2 regions of the Vibrio sinaloensis genome follow, and region 2 is predicted to be linked to the other one. Evidence: predicted binding sites of a transcription regulator. Region 2 holds the regulator's gene; the other holds the start of a gene.
What was found. The regulator MetJ, encoded in region 2, represses methionine synthesis genes. The targets are predictions, from matches to a motif close to TTAGACNTNTANANGTCTAA.
Positions count from the first base shown of each region.

Region 1: a site for MetJ is predicted at 6,314-6,333, ahead of metK (methionine adenosyltransferase). Genes of this name have one in related genera too.

Region 1 is NZ_CP096199.1:2,612,492-2,620,440, reverse strand. It holds gene MTO69_RS11815 (PilT/PilU family type 4a pilus ATPase) at 1-444, shown strand, start outside; gene ruvX (Holliday junction resolvase RuvX) at 612-1,034, opposite strand; gene MTO69_RS11805 (YqgE/AlgH family protein) at 1,052-1,615, opposite strand; gene gshB (glutathione synthase) at 1,668-2,615, opposite strand; gene rsmE (16S rRNA (uracil(1498)-N(3))-methyltransferase) at 2,629-3,360, opposite strand; gene MTO69_RS11790 (SprT family zinc-dependent metalloprotease) at 3,439-3,936, opposite strand; gene MTO69_RS11785 (DUF2189 domain-containing protein) at 4,007-4,804, opposite strand; gene metK (methionine adenosyltransferase) at 5,083-6,237, opposite strand; gene tkt (transketolase) at 6,552-7,949, shown strand, end outside.
Region 2 is NZ_CP096199.1:2,761,151-2,769,099, reverse strand. It holds gene MTO69_RS12630 (bifunctional aspartate kinase/homoserine dehydrogenase II) at 70-2,484, opposite strand; gene MTO69_RS12625 (O-succinylhomoserine (thiol)-lyase) at 2,484-3,650, opposite strand; gene metJ (met regulon transcriptional regulator MetJ) at 3,866-4,183, shown strand; gene MTO69_RS12615 (malic enzyme-like NAD(P)-binding protein) at 4,266-5,543, opposite strand; gene rpmE (50S ribosomal protein L31) at 5,804-6,022, opposite strand; gene priA (primosomal protein N') at 6,303-7,949, shown strand, end outside.

The DNA of each region.
Region 1 (7,949 bases), 150 kb from region 2:
TGCATGGCGACACTGCATGCAAACAATGCCAACCAAGCATTAGAGCGTATCTTGCACTTGGTGCCCAAAGAGCAAAAAGAACAGTTCTTGTTTGATTTGTCGATGAACCTCAGAGGTATCATCGCCCAGCAGTTAGTGCGCGATAAACATGGTCAGGGGCGTCATGGTGCGTTCGAGGTGCTTTTGAATAGTCCGCGCGTGTCTGATTTGATTCGCCGCGGGGATTTACATGAGCTGAAAACCACGATGGCGAAGTCAAATCAGGCGGGGATGCAGACTTTTGATCAAGCCCTTTATCAGTTGGTGATTGAAGACAAAATCAGCGAAGAAGATGCGTTGCATAGCGCCGATTCGGCCAACGATCTGCGGATACTGCTCAAATCGCACTCAGGCGCTCGAACCAGCCTAAGCAGTCTCGCAGATGTGAAGATTGATATGGATTAGGAGAGCAGAGCGCTGCGCTCCTAGGATCGAGAGCGGACTTCGTCCTTCGAGAGGTGCTCGTGATGACTTTATCGGAAGTTGCTGACTCTGGTGTTGCTGTAATTATATGAATTTTAAAGAAAAGGGTTGACGCTAAGTGTCAACCCTTGAAAACTTCTCGCTTCTCGCTAGCCGTATTGAGCCTCAAACCAGCTTTCTAAAATCACCACGGCGGACTGGCAGTCCACATTGCCTTTACTGAGCGCCTTATAGCCGCCCATAGCAAATAGGTCGGCTCGCGCTTCCGTGGTGGAGAGCCTCTCATCGTGCAGTTCTACTGGCAGACCAAAGCGGCCATGTAAGCGGTTGGCGAATTTTTTTGCCCGTGGAGTGATAGTGTCAAGGTCACGCCCATGCAGGTCGGTGGGTAAACCCACGACCAGCAAATTAGGTTGCCACTCTTTTATCTGTTTCTCGATCTCATCCCAATTGGGGATGCCATCGTTGGCTTTAAATGCTTTGAGTGGTGAGGCAGTTCCGGTTACCTCTTGGCCAATGGCACTACCAATACTCTTAGTGCCAAAGTCAAAAGCCATAATTGTTCTAGACATAGTCAATGTTCTTTTTGTTAAGCGTGGCCAATATCGCTCGAGAGTTGAGCCACATCGATGCCGAGCATTTTTACCGCTTTTTGCCAACGCTCGTTGATAGGAGTATCGAACATCACATCTGGGTCGGCTTCAACGGTGAGCCATGAGTTTTCTGACAGTTCCGTTTCCAATTGACCCGGCTCCCAACCAGAGTAGCCCAACGCAACCAAATAGTGATTGGGTTCTGCTTCGGTACCCAGCACGCCGAGAATATCGCGCGAAGTAGTGACCGAGATTTGGTCAGTCATACGAATGCTCGACTCATACTCGTCTTTGGGCTGATGCAAGATAAACCCGCGGTCTTCAGAAACCGGGCCACCGTTGAGTACCGGTTTGTCTAAGCTCTCGGTAAGCAGCTTAGGATGGGTCGATTGGACATCGACTTTTTCTAGCATCTTGCCAATGGTGATGTCGATGGGAGCGTTAATCATTAAACCCATAGCGCCCTCTTCATTGTGTTCACACACATAGATAACGCTACGTTGAAAGTAGGGATCTTTCATCCCAGGCATCGCGACTAAAAAATGATTGGTTAAATTCATACAGACTCCCACATAAGTCAGGGCAAGCAAAGTGTGTTGCCCAAATCCATATTTAGGCTTTCAAACGGCGCTCAATCGCGTCCATCAGTTTGCCAGTAATAGACACATCAAATGCAGCCTCAATCTCACGAATACAGGTTGGGCTAGTCACATTGATTTCTGTCAGTTTGTCACCAATAACGTCGAGACCAACGAAAATCAGTCCTTTTTCTTTAAGTGTAGGCGCTACCGCAGCGGCAATCTGTTTATCTGTCTCGCTCAGTGGTCTTGCTTCGCCTCGACCACCCGCGGCTAGGTTGCCGCGCGTTTCGCCTTCGGCCGGAATACGTGCCAGGCAATATGGGATAGCTTCGCCATCAACGACGAGGATACGTTTATCGCCGTTACTGATGTCAGGAACGAATGTCTGTGCCATCGCGTAGTTTTGACCGTGGTTAGTCAGGGTCTCGATGATCACTGATACGTTAGGATCGTTCTGTTTGACTCGGAAAATAGACGCTCCGCCCATACCATCAAGCGGCTTAAGGATGACATCGCCATGCTGTTCACGGAAAGCTTTAATCTTTTCAGCCTTACGGGTCACAATCGTCGTCGGTGTTAGCTCTGGGAACCAAGCGGTGAACAGCTTTTCATTACAGTCGCGCAGGCTTTGCGGCTTGTTGACGATCAATGTGCCTTGCTCTTCTGCGCGCTCAAGAATGTAAGTTGCGTAGATGTACTCTGTATCAAATGGAGGATCTTTGCGCATCAACACGGCATCAAGCTCAGACAGTTCAATGCTTTGTTGTGACTTAAATTCATACCAGCCGTTCGGGTCTTCTTTTAACTCGACAATCTTGGTATCTGCCACCGCTACGCCTTGGTCAAGATGAAGATCATTCATTTCCATATAGTGGATTTCATAGCCGCGGCGCTGCGCTTCAAGCATCATGGCAAAGCTAGAGTCTTTCTTGATGTTAATGGACGCAATTGGGTCCATTACAATGCCTAATTTGATCATTCTTTTTCTCCGTTTAACCAAGATCGCCGAAACGAACTTGCAAGGCTGTAATTGCAGTAAGAGCCGCGGTCTCTGTGCGTAACACACGTGGACCGAGCAGTGTCTCTTCGAATTTATAGTTTTCGGTCATGCTGATTTCTTCAGCAGACAAACCACCCTCAGGGCCAATGAGAAGGCGTACTTTTTCTACTGGCGTGGGTAGGGTGTTAATTGAGTATTTTGCCCGTGGATGCAGATTGAGCTTCAAGCCGTCGTACTCTTCAGCGCACCATTCTTCTAGTTGCATGATAGGACGAATCTCTGGAACGGTATTACGACCACACTGTTCGCAGGCGCTAATGGCGATTTTTTGCCATTGAGCGAGTTTTTTCTCAAAGCGCTTTGGATCGAGTTTGACACCGCATCGCTCAGAAATAAGCGGGGTAATGGTGTTGACGCCTAGTTCGACCGATTTTTGAATAGTGAACTCCATTTTGTCACCACGTGAAATGACCTGACCTAAGTGCAGATCGAGTGGCGATTCACTGCTGCGTTCAACGCGCTGTTTGAGCGCAACTTCGACGGTTTTCTTTGATACGTGACTGATCTCGGCTGGGAATTCTGCACCTTGACCGTCAAACAGTATCACTTGCTGTCCTTGCTTCATTCTCAGTACGCGCCCGATATGGCCTGCGGCGTCTTCGCTAAGGCTGAGGGTGCCTAACTCAGTGATAATGTGAGGATGATAAATTCGAGGGATGCGCATTGGGTACCGATTTCCAGCAACTGAATAGATTACCCTCTAACATGGATGCTTTATGATGAAAAAACAAGGGGCTCTAGATCAGGATAACTGGCGGCCAGTAAAACTGAGTGGTTGATGGCATCGCTGGCAGCGATAAAAAGCCTGGTTACGTAACACCTTGTTGTGACGACGAATGGTCAACGGGAAGCGATCACAGCCGCATTGGTACTCGAATGTCTTGCCTTGTACCGAGCTGACTTCAAAGCTATGCGTGGTTTTCGCTGGCACCTTAAACAGTGATTCCATGATCCCTTGCCACTCTTTGCCGTGGGGTTTCACCCGGCCATACACTTGGTAGGCTATCAAGTGGGCAACTTCATGAGGAATCACTTCGCGCAAAAAGTCCGCTCGATTCTCAACGAAGAGGACAGGGTTGAGGCGAATTTCATTCAGCTGTAAATAGGCTTTGCCGGCCGTTTTGCCGCGGAGTTTAAAACTGAGTTTCGGTATAGGGAATGAACGTTGAAAGTGTTGGGATGCGGTATCGATGCAGTTTGCTATCACTTGCATCGCGCGGTACTCATTTTCTTTATCCAAGGTTCACTCCAAACAAAAACGCCTCTGTCTCCAGAGGCGAATCATATACCGAATTACCCAGCGTTTCGACTTACGGGTGATGTTTCTTTTTGATGATCTCATGGTAGGCGTGCCAGGTGGCGTAGCCGAGAATTGGCATGGTAAACAGCATACCTATGCCGTAAGTGGCAAAGCCGACCAGAATACCGCCGCATATCAGTGCTGCCCAAACAATCATGGCTGGAATGTTCGATTTAACTGCGTTAAAGCTTGAGAACACGGCGGTCATCATATCCACACGGCGCTCCATCATTAACGGGATAGAGAAAGCGGAGATACTAAACACCACACAAGCGAGCACAAAACCGACCAAAGAACCAATCACCAAGAATGGCATAAATTCACTCAAGGGCGCACCTTGCACTGAAGGGTAGAGCGCATGGAGCAGCGCCGCGATCCGCATCCAAAAAATCATACACACGGCCAGCATCACCGCAAATGCCCATTGTGAGGTTGAATTGCGGCCAATCGCCTTCATTGAGTGAAGTAGGCTAGCACTGTGTCCTTTTTCACGCTCCCAACTCGCATCATAGAGGCCAAGCGCCAAGAATGGGCCTATTAGCATATAAACGACTAAGCTCGGCATCACCACAAGGTGCGTGCCTTGCCATTGTACTAGCAGCACAATACCTATCGCCGCTGCCATAAAGCAAAGGCCATAGAAAGCGCTGATTAATGGCATACGCACGAAGTCATGAAGACCGAGCGATAGCCAATGGAAAGGGGCAGAAATACTCACTTGGTTGCACGGTATCGTGCGTGCGTATTCTGAATCTTTGACTTCCTTGTGTTTTGCGTCGAAGTCTTGTGGGTTCACCGTACGAGGCATACATCCTCCTTGATCGATTCTCTACCAACACTGCCGCTTGTCTCTAGCAGCAATGAACGAAACTCGATGCCCGGCTTGGCGACGTCGTTGATGTAAGCGGCGCATCAGTTACTCTGTTTACGAAGCGAACGCGATAATCGATTCATTCGTTAACATATTTTTAACTATTGACCGTGTCAGCGGAAAATACAAATATGTGCGCAAAATTTATCCACAAACAAAAAAGGCTTTTGGTTACCCAAAAGCCTTTTCAAGCAAATTAATTTGTTAGATCTAAATTACTTAAGACCCGCAAATTCACGCAGTAGTGCTGCTTTGTCTGTCGCTTCCCAAGGGAACTCTTCGCGACCGAAGTGGCCGTATGCCGCTGTCTTCTTGTAGATTGGTTGCAGAAGGTTCAGCATCTCTTGCAGGCCGTATGGACGTAGGTCGAAGAACTGACGTACCGCTTCAATGATGATGTCGTGAGAGACTTTCTCGGTACCAAAAGTTTCGACCATGATCGAGGTTGGATCAGCCACACCAATCGCGTACGAAAGTTGGATTTCACAACGGTCAGCTAGGCCAGCTGCAACGATGTTTTTCGCCACATAACGTGCTGCGTATGCTGCGCTACGGTCTACTTTTGATGGATCTTTACCTGAGAAAGCACCGCCACCGTGACGTGCTGCACCGCCGTAGGTATCAACGATGATCTTACGACCAGTTAGACCACAGTCCCCCATTGGACCGCCGATAACAAAACGACCGGTTGGGTTGATGAAGAAGTTGGTGTCTTTGTTGATCCACTCTGCAGGTAGAACTGGCTTGATGATCTCTTCCATTACCGCTTCGCGCAGGTCTGGCGTCGAGATTGAATCACAGTGCTGGGTGGATAGTACCACGGCGTCGATACCAACGATTTTGCCTTGGTCGTATTGGAAAGTCACCTGAGATTTTGCGTCTGGACGCAACCAAGGTAGAGAGCCGTTTTTACGTACTTCCGCTTGCTTTTGAACTAGGCGGTGAGAGTAAGTAATCGGAGCTGGCATAAGAACGTCTGTCTCGTTACATGCGTAACCAAACATGATGCCTTGGTCGCCCGCGCCTTGCTCTTTAGGATCGGCTTTATCGACACCTTGGTTAATGTCAGGAGACTGTTTACCGATGGTGTTCAAAACTGCACAAGAGTCAGCATCAAAGCCCATGTCTGAATGTACATAGCCAATTTCACGTACGGTTTGGCGTGTTAGCTCTTCAATGTCTACCCAGGCTGAGGTTGTGATTTCACCACCAACCATCACCATGCCAGTTTTTACGTAAGTTTCACACGCAACACGCGCTTTTGGATCTTGTTCAAGAATCGCATCAAGGACTGCATCCGAAATCTGGTCTGCAATTTTATCTGGATGACCTTCTGATACTGACTCAGAAGTAAATAGGTGCTTAGCCATATGAGCTCCACTTTAATCTACATACAGGCTCTGACATGTTCAGAGGCCGAAGAATAATACTTGATATTGTAGGTGTATCTACATCTAGACGTCTATTCTAGTTTGCAGTGCTCGGATTACAAGTTCTTTTTTGTTATTTGATAAAGCCAAACGTTTGCATCTTATTGCGCTACAAGTTAGTAACTTTGAACGATTTGAGCTGAAATCGAGGAAAATTGTGAGCTTATTGCTTGGAAAACGATTGCACAGCTGATAGCGCTTTGAGAGAATTATCGCCCCTTTTTTGATTCGCTTAAATGCACTCAGGAGCTGCAATGTCTTCTCGTCAACACCTCGCTAACGCTATCCGTGCGCTCAGTATGGACGGTGTACAACAAGCTAACTCTGGTCACCCAGGCGCCCCAATGGGTATGGCTGATATCGCTGAAGTTCTTTGGCGTTCACACCTAAATCACAACCCAGCAAACCCAGAATGGGCTGACCGTGACCGTTTCGTGCTTTCAAACGGCCACGGCTCAATGCTGATTTACTCACTGCTGCATTTGAGCGGCTATGAGCTGTCTATTGACGATCTGAAAAACTTCCGTCAGCTACACTCGAAAACGCCAGGTCACCCAGAGTACGGTTACGCCCCAGGTGTTGAGACAACAACCGGCCCACTAGGTCAAGGCATCACCAACGCGGTTGGTATGGCGCTAGCTGAGAAAACGCTTGCCGCGCAATTCAACAAACCAGGCCATGACATCGTAGACCACTTCACTTATGCATTCATGGGTGACGGCTGTCTGATGGAAGGTATCTCTCATGAAGCTTGTTCACTCGCGGGGACACTAGGTCTTGGCAAACTGATCGCTTTCTGGGATGACAACGGCATCTCTATCGATGGTCATGTTGAAGGCTGGTTCTCTGACGATACACCTAAGCGTTTTGAAGCGTACGGCTGGCACGTTATTCCTGCAGTTGATGGTCACGATCCTGAAGCGATCAACGCCGCTATTATTGCAGCTAAAGCGGATCCACGCCCAACACTGATTTGTACTAAAACAGTGATCGGTTTCGGTTCACCAAACAAATCTGGTTCACACGACTGTCACGGTGCTCCATTAGGTGCAGAAGAAATCGCAGCGACTCGCAAGCAACTTGGTTGGGAGCACGGTCCATTTGAAATTCCTGCTGATGTTTATGCAAAGTGGGATGCAAAACAATCGGGTGCTGAGAAAGAAGCGGCTTGGAACGCGAAATTTGACGCATACGCGGCAGCTTATCCAACTGAAGCGGCAGAGCTTAAGCGTCGTTTAAACGGTGAACTACCAGCGCAGTGGGAAGCGAAAGCCAATGCAATCATTGCTGAACTTCAAGCAAACCCTGCCAACATCGCATCACGTAAAGCGTCTCAAAACGCGCTAGAAGCGTTTGGTGCTATGCTACCAGAATTCCTAGGCGGCTCGGCTGACCTAGCGCCTTCTAACCTCACCATGTGGTCTGGCTCTAAGTCTGTTTCTGCAGAAGATGCGTCGGGTAACTACATCCACTACGGCGTACGTGAGTTCGGCATGACGGCTATCATGAACGGTATTGCGCTACACGGAGGTTTCGTCCCATACGGCGCGACGTTCCTAATGTTCATGGAATACGCTCGTAACGCAATGCGTATGGCGGCTCTGATGAAAGTTCAGAACATTCAAGTTTACACGCACGACTCTATCGGCCTT
Region 2 (7,949 bases):
GTCGCCAGCCTTAGTTATCGCACTGATGAGCGATAAAAAAGGCGCTAGCTTAATACTAGCGCCCTATATCTAAAGTAGGCTGGAGAGTAGGTTGAGGTCTGATTGGATTGCGCCTGCGGTGACCTCTCGCCCCGCGCCAGGACCACGAATCACCAACGGGTTATCTTTATACCATTTGCTCTCAATCGCAAAGATGTTGTCACAGGGAAGCAGGTTCGCTAGTGCATGCTCTTTGCTGAGTGCCTCCACCCCAACGGTGGCTTTGCCGTTTTTCTCTAGGCGGGCAACATAACGCAGAACTTTGTCTTCACGTTGCGCTTTTTGCAGCCGCTCGGCGAGTAGCTCGCTCAGCAGTTGGCTGTTATCAAAAAACTCATCCAGTGATAACTCAGCCAGTTCATCGGGCACTAGGCTTTCTACTTTAACCGCTTCTGGCTCCAGGGCTAATCCCGACTCACGGGCGAGGATAACCAACTTACGCATTACGTCTGAGCCGTCGAGGTCGCTTCGAGGGTCCGGCTCAGTGAGCCCTTGCTGCCAGGCGAGGTCAACCAGTTCTGCAAAAGGGACGCTGCCGTCATACTGCTGAAACAGCCATGATAAGGTGCCAGAAAAAATACCCGATAAAGCGGTAATATCATCGCCACTCTCACGCAGATCTCTCACCGTATGGTTAATCGGCAGACCTGCACCGACCGTGGCGTTGTACAGCCAGTGGCGATTAATTTTCGCGAACGCATCTTGGACTTGATGGTAGTACTGGCTTGAGGCTGAGCCAGCAACTTTATTGGCAGAAATGAGGTGCATCCCTTGCTCGGCAATCTCTAAATAGCGTCCTGCGAGTTCTTTGCTGGCGGTGACGTCGAGCACGACCAAATCATCATAGCCCTGGATTGCGCCGAGCTTTTCTATCCATTGACCATCTTGGTAACTTACCGCTTCTTCATCAAAATGAGCGCTGACTTGGTTCGGGTCTATCCCTGCGGGATTGAACCAATAGGTTTGGCTATCGATGACGGCAACCAACTCAAAGTTCATGCCGTGGCGCTTTTCGAGTTCGGTCTTTTGCTCGCTAAATAGCGTTAACCAACTTGAGCCGATGTTGCCTTTACCACACAAGGCAATGGCGACGCGCTTTTGCGCTTGAAATAACTGACTATGAATGGCTTTCACCAGAGGGTGAGTCTGAGTCTGACGCAATACCGCGACTAGGCTTAATCCGGACAGCGACTCAGAAATGAACTCGACCGGCGCATTTTTGAGTTGTTGGTAAAAGCCATAGCAGTGATTCGGGTTTTTGGTGACACCAGCGCCGACCGCGGCAACCATGGAGTAACCCTCTTTGAGTTTTAGCTCAGCTTCAAAGGCGACGTCTTGCAGGTGCTCAAGAGCGCCGCCGACGATTTCACTGGTGTAAGCCAAGTTAATTCGATGCTTGTCTGGCTGTGCTTCATAAGTGAGTGGTTCAAGTTGCGCTCGCTTGAGACTAGACAAGACTTCGCGCTCTAGGCGCTCAAAGTTGTGTCCTGCGGCGAAACTGAGTTGAATCAACAGCACCTCATCCAGAGAAGAGATAATTTTGGCTCCGCGTCCTGACGCCAAGACGCGCTCAATACGGGTAGAACCAGACTCGGGTTGATAGCTGCAACGCAAGTGCAGATCCATCGTGCTCTGGGCCACAGGCTGCAGAGTGCGGCTATGCAGTACGGGCGCGGCCAAGCGCGCGAGCTCGCTGGCTTCATCGAGTCTGAGTAGCGGCAGCAAACAAGCGTCGCTGACCAGTCTTGGGTCGGCACTGTATACCCCAGCGACGTCACTCCAGATAGTCACACGGCTCACTTCCGCCAGTGCGCCAATAACGGTAGCGGAATAATCTGAGCCATTACGACCGAGCAGAACCGTATGCCCTTGTGTGTCTCGAGCCATAAAGCCGGTGATCACCACCCGATGATGCGCGTGCTGAATCAGGGCTTCTTTAATCAGCGGGTAAGAGGCACCGAAGTCTACCTCAGGCTGTGTGCCCGATTCCGCGCGTAAAAATGAGCGCGCGTCTTGAGCGACGGCGGCTAATCCGTTTTGATTAAGTAGTGCGGCAAGCAAACGTGAAGACCACACTTCACCATGGCCCAACACCGATGCTTTGTCTGCTTGAGTTAGCGGTGCGGTCAACTCGCCGAGCGTACTGAACTCATCGTGTAGTGTGGCGAGCAGCTGTTGCTGAGCCTCGCCCTCAATCAGTGATTCGATAAGCTCAGACTGATATTGACGTAAAGATTGCAACTCTTCATGGGCGAGGCGGCCATCTTTATGTAACGCTTCGGTGAAGGCGATCAATCTATTGGTGGTTTTGCCTGCGGCAGAGACAACAATCAGATCGTCGCTGTTTGAGTATTGTTTTAAAATGCCCGCAACGCGTTGATAGCAATCTGGGTCAGCGAGGCTGCTGCCACCAAATTTATGCAGTTGGCGAGGAGTCTTAGACATTATTGCGCCTCCTTGACTGTCGCAAAGGCTTGCTTGAGATCGTCAATGAGATCGTCGCTGTCTTCTAAACCCACAGACAGACGCAGCAACAGTTGAGAAATGCCCGCTTCTGCCAAGGCGACGTCACCCATCGCACGGTGAGTCATTGAGGCAGGATGACAAATCAGGCTCTCCACCCCACCGAGAGATTCGGCCAAAGAGAACAGTTCAAGTTGGCCGACAAACGCCTTCAATTGCTCAAAGCTGCCTGCAAACTCAAAGCTCAACATAGAGCCAAAGCCACTTTGTTGCTTTTTGGCAATCTCATGCCCTGGATGCTCGGGCAGGCTAGGGTGATAGATGGTGCCGACCAAAGGCTCGCTTTGCAGATAGTGCAAAATGGCATTGGCACTCTCTTCGTGCGCTTTCATTCTCGCGCCTAAGGTGCGAATGCCACGCAGGGTCATGTAGCTGTCGAAAGGGGTACCCGTGGCGCCCAGGCAGTTGCCCCACCACGCAAGCTCCTCAGCATGTTGCTCTGTTTTGGTGATCACCACACCGCCAATAACATCAGAGTGGCCGTTGATGTACTTAGTCGTCGAATGGATAACAAAATCTGCTCCAAGCTCAAGCGGCTTTTGGAAAACGGGCGTCAAGAAGGTATTGTCGACCGCCACCAGAGCTCCAACTTGATGCGCTTGCTGGCAGACCTGTTCAATGTCCACCACGCGCACTAGAGGGTTGGATGGGGTTTCGAGCAAAACAAGCTTTGGCTTTTGGCTCAATGCATCGGCGAGCGCTTGTGGGTCGGATTGATCGACAAATAGGACTTTGAAGTCCCCTTTATTGGCCCGCGTATTGAATAGACGGTAGGTGCCGCCATAACAGTCGTGAGGAGCGACAATCAAATCCTGAGGCCCCAAGAAAGCCGATACCCAAAGGTTGAGTGCCGAAGTTCCGCAGTTGGTTACCACCGCGCCTTTACCTGATTCGAGCTCGTACAGGGCGGTTTCTAGTAAGCCACGATTAGGATTACCTGAGCGGGTATAGTCATATTTTGGTACTTCCCCAAACGCAGGGAAACCATAGTTCGTCGAGAGATAAATAGGGGGAACAACGGCGTGATGTTGAGTGTCTGACTCGATACCAGTACGTACCGCGATTGTGGCTGGTTTGCGGGTGCTCATAGGTGTTTCCTTTCGAACTATCGTGACTATTTGTGGGGAATACGCTATACCTGAACGGGTAAAAGCAGCGCTTCCTGCTCCATATCTCACCACTTTACTTGTCAAAAATGTGGACGTCAATACTTCTAGACGTCTATATGTCTTTGCTTGTGGACATAAATCCCGCTAAAATTGCGGTTTCTAATTTAAAACACAATTATTTACAAAGGTGCGCAATGGCAGACTGGAATGGCGAATACATTAGCCCATACGCTGAGCATGGAAAGAAAAGTGAACAAGTAAAGAAGATCACTGTTTCTATTCCATTGAAAGTATTAAAGGTTTTAACTGATGAGCGCACGCGTCGTCAGATCAATAACCTACGCCATGCGACCAACAGTGAGTTGCTGTGCGAAGCGTTTTTGCATGCGTATACCGGACAGCCACTACCGACGGATGAAGATTTGCGTAAAGATCGTCCGGATGATATTCCGGCCGAAGTCAAAAAACTGATGACCGAAATGGGCATCGAGTTTGAAGCATTTGATGAATAGAACCCTTGCACCTAATTTTTCGCTTAGCGCCTAATAAAAAAAACCGCTGTATCAAACAGCGGTTTTTATTGCAACTTGTATCTTACTCGCTCATGTAGTTTTCAGGCATTTCGATACGTGCAACACCAGAATCTACTGCTGCTTGAGCCACGGCTTTCGCCACGCGAGGCAGTAGTCGCGGATCCATTGGTTTAGGAATGATGTAATCAGGACCAAAAGAAAGCTTATCAATGCCCGCAGCAGTGAGCACTTCAGCCGGGACCTCTTCTTTGGCTAGTTGACGAATCGCTTCAACGGCGGCAAGTTTCATCTCATCATTAATTTCACTGGCGCGTACATCCAGAGCGCCGCGGAAAATGAATGGGAAACAGAGTACATTGTTGACTTGGTTTGGGTAATCACTGCGACCAGTACCCATGATTAGGTCTTGGCGAACTTGTTGAGCAAGCTCTGGCTTGATTTCTGGATCTGGGTTTGAACAAGCAAATACCACAGGCTTGTATGCCATCAGTGCCAGCGCTTCTGGAGACAGCAGGTTTGGCCCCGATACGCCAAGGAACAAGTCAGCGCCTTCAATTACATCTTCCAGCGTACGTTTATCTGTGTTGTTGGCAAACAGTTGCTTGTACTCATTTAGGTCGTCACGACGGGTGTGAATAACGCCTTTGCGGTCAAGCATGTAAATTTTCTCGCGCATCGCGCCACATTTGATCAGCAGTTCCATACAGGCGACGGCCGCAGCACCTGCCCCCAGACACACGATAGTTGCGTCTTGCAGTTTCTTTCCTTGTAACTCAATCGCATTGAGCATACCTGCTGCGGTGACAATCGCGGTACCATGCTGATCGTCGTGGAAGACCGGCACATCACAACGCTCAATCAGCTGCTTTTCAATCTCAAAACAGTCAGGTGCCTTGATATCTTCGAGGTTGATACCACCAAAGGTGTCGGCAATGTTTGCCACGGTATCGACAAACTCTTCGATAGTGCGGTGTTTCACTTCAATATCAATCGAATCAAGACCTGCAAAGCGCTTAAATAGCAGTGCTTTACCTTCCATCACAGGCTTTGATGCCATTGGGCCTAGATTACCTAAACCAAGAATAGCGGTACCGTTAGAGATCACCGCAACCATGTTGCCTTTTGCTGTGTACTTATAAACGTTATCGACGTTTTGCGCGATTTCACGTACAGGTTCTGCTACACCTGGGCTGTAGGCGAGAGCCAGATCTTTTGCTGTCTCGGCCGGCGTAGTGAGTTCGACCGAAATTTTGCCTGGGGTTGGGTAGGCATGGTAATCCAATGCTTGTTGACGAAATTGTTCTTCAGGGGATAGTGGTTGACGATTGTCATCAGACATAGGTGTGGGTACTCGTTAATAGTTATAAGGAAAGGGGGAACCCATTTTAGAGTAACTAAGTCAAGCTGCATAGGTCAGGATGCGAGCGGAAGCAATAAAAAGTAGTAAAAGTAGGCTGATAAGACCAGATATCAAGAGATATCGCTAGGTCTTGCCGTCATTGGTAACACAATGCACTGATAACGCCGAGATAACCTGATTATAGGCAACAAAAAAGGACGCCTGAGCGTCCTTTTCTTGATTCGATATCTAAGCAGTGATTACTTCTTGCTTGATAGAGCACCGAAACGCTTGTTGAAGCGATCAACACGGCCGCCTGTATCAACGATACGTTGCTTACCAGTGTAGAACGGGTGACATTTGTCACATACGTCTAGGTGGATAGAATCTTTGTCTAGCGTTGAGTTGAACTCAAAAGAGTTACCGCAAGAACAAGTCGCTTTAACTGCTTTGTACTCTGGGTGGATACCAGCTTTCATGGGAGAACCTCTGAATATAGGCCGTGTCGCTATCCGATGCTAAGCCGGACACCACACGTAGTTAATAAAAATTGCTTGGATACCGCTGCCAGTTGGCAAGCCATATCTCTAAGGCGCGATATAGTAATGAATCGAGACTCAGGGATCAAGCCGTTAGCGAAGAAAACTGCTACTTTTTTAGCCGCAAGGGGGAGGGGAGTATCTGACTGTCTCTCTTTCTTGTGCGGGGCTTTTCCCTTAGACTAAACCACGTTACCTCTCCAAGAGCTTGATAGCGATTATGCGCCCAACGATTGCTCGAGTTGCGCTGCCTGTGCCACTCGATAAACAATTTGACTATCTGATACCCAGTCACCTGTTTCCCATTATAGGGGGACGGGTCTCTGTACCATTTGGTCGTCAAACCTTGGTTGGGGTGGTCACGGCACTGACTCATGAATCGCAGTTTGATCAGAGCAAGCTCAAACCCATTCAACAAGTCCTCGACAACCAGCCCGTATGGCCGCAAAAACTCTACCAGTTATTACAGTGGTGCAGCCTTTATTATCAATACCCGCTGGGAGATACGCTTTTTAATGCCATGCCGAGTGCGCTGCGCAAAGGAAAGCCGGCGGACTTTGCCACTTTAGTCTCTTGGCAATTAACTCGTCAGGGCCGCGATCAACTGATGCAGGGATTTGGCCGAGCGGTGAAACAGGCTAAAGTGATGCATATGCTCGAAGGCGGGCCAGTGGCGCATCAAGCCATGCTTGATCAGGAGATAAGCTCATCGGTGCTGAAAACCTTGGTCGAGAAAGGTTGGATTGAATCCGTTGAGAAAAAGCCAGAGCTCGGTCAATGGCCTCATGATATTGAAGCGGCGGTAGATAAGCCCAAACTCAATGCCGAGCAGGCGGTGGCGATTGCGACAGTTAATAGCAATGACGGGTTTGCTTGTTATCTGCTGGAAGGGGTAACCGGCTCGGGCAAAACCGAAGTCTACCTTAACCTGATTAAGCCCGTACTCGAGAAAGGCGAACAAGCGCTAGTATTGGTGCCAGAAATCGGCTTAACGCCACAAACCATCAATCGATTTAAAAAGCGCTTTAATGTCCCGGTCGAGGTGATCCATTCAGGATTGAATGATACGGAGCGTTTAAACGCTTGGCTTAGCGCTCGAGACAAGGCCGCGGGTATCGTGATTGGTACTCGCTCGGCGTTACTGACGCCATTTGCCAAGCTAGGCATCATTATTGTCGATGAAGAGCATGACGCTTCATACAAGCAACAAGACAGTTTGCGCTACCATGCTCGTGATGTTGCGGTGATGCGTGCCAGTAAAGAGCAGATCCCAATAGTGCTCGGCTCTGCCACTCCAGCCCTTGAGACTTTATATAATGCGCTGGCTGGCAAGTACCACCATTTGGTGCTGAGTGCGCGCGCAGGCAATGCGACCGCAACCACCAATAAAGTGCTTGATGTTAAAGGGCTCTATCTCGAAAGCGGCTTATCGGCCCCTTTGATTGCTGAGATGCGTAAACACCTCAATGCCGGCAATCAGGTGATGCTGTTTCTCAATCGGCGCGGTTTTTCACCGGCATTAATGTGCCATGACTGTGGCTGGATTGCTGAATGTAAGCGCTGCGATGCCTATTACACTTATCATCAACATAGTAACGAGATCCGTTGCCATCACTGCGGTTCACAGCAACCCATTATTCATCAATGCCAAGGGTGCGGCTCGACCCATTTAGTCACCGTTGGCGTGGGGACCGAGCAGCTTGAGACCCAATTAGCCGAGCTATTTCCTGATTACCGAACCATACGTATTGACCGTGACAGCACCCGGCGCAAAGGCAGCCTGGAAAGTGCGTTGGAGTCGATTCGTCGTGGTGAGTATCAGATCCTGATCGGCACTCAAATGTTAGCCAAGGGCCACCATTTTCCT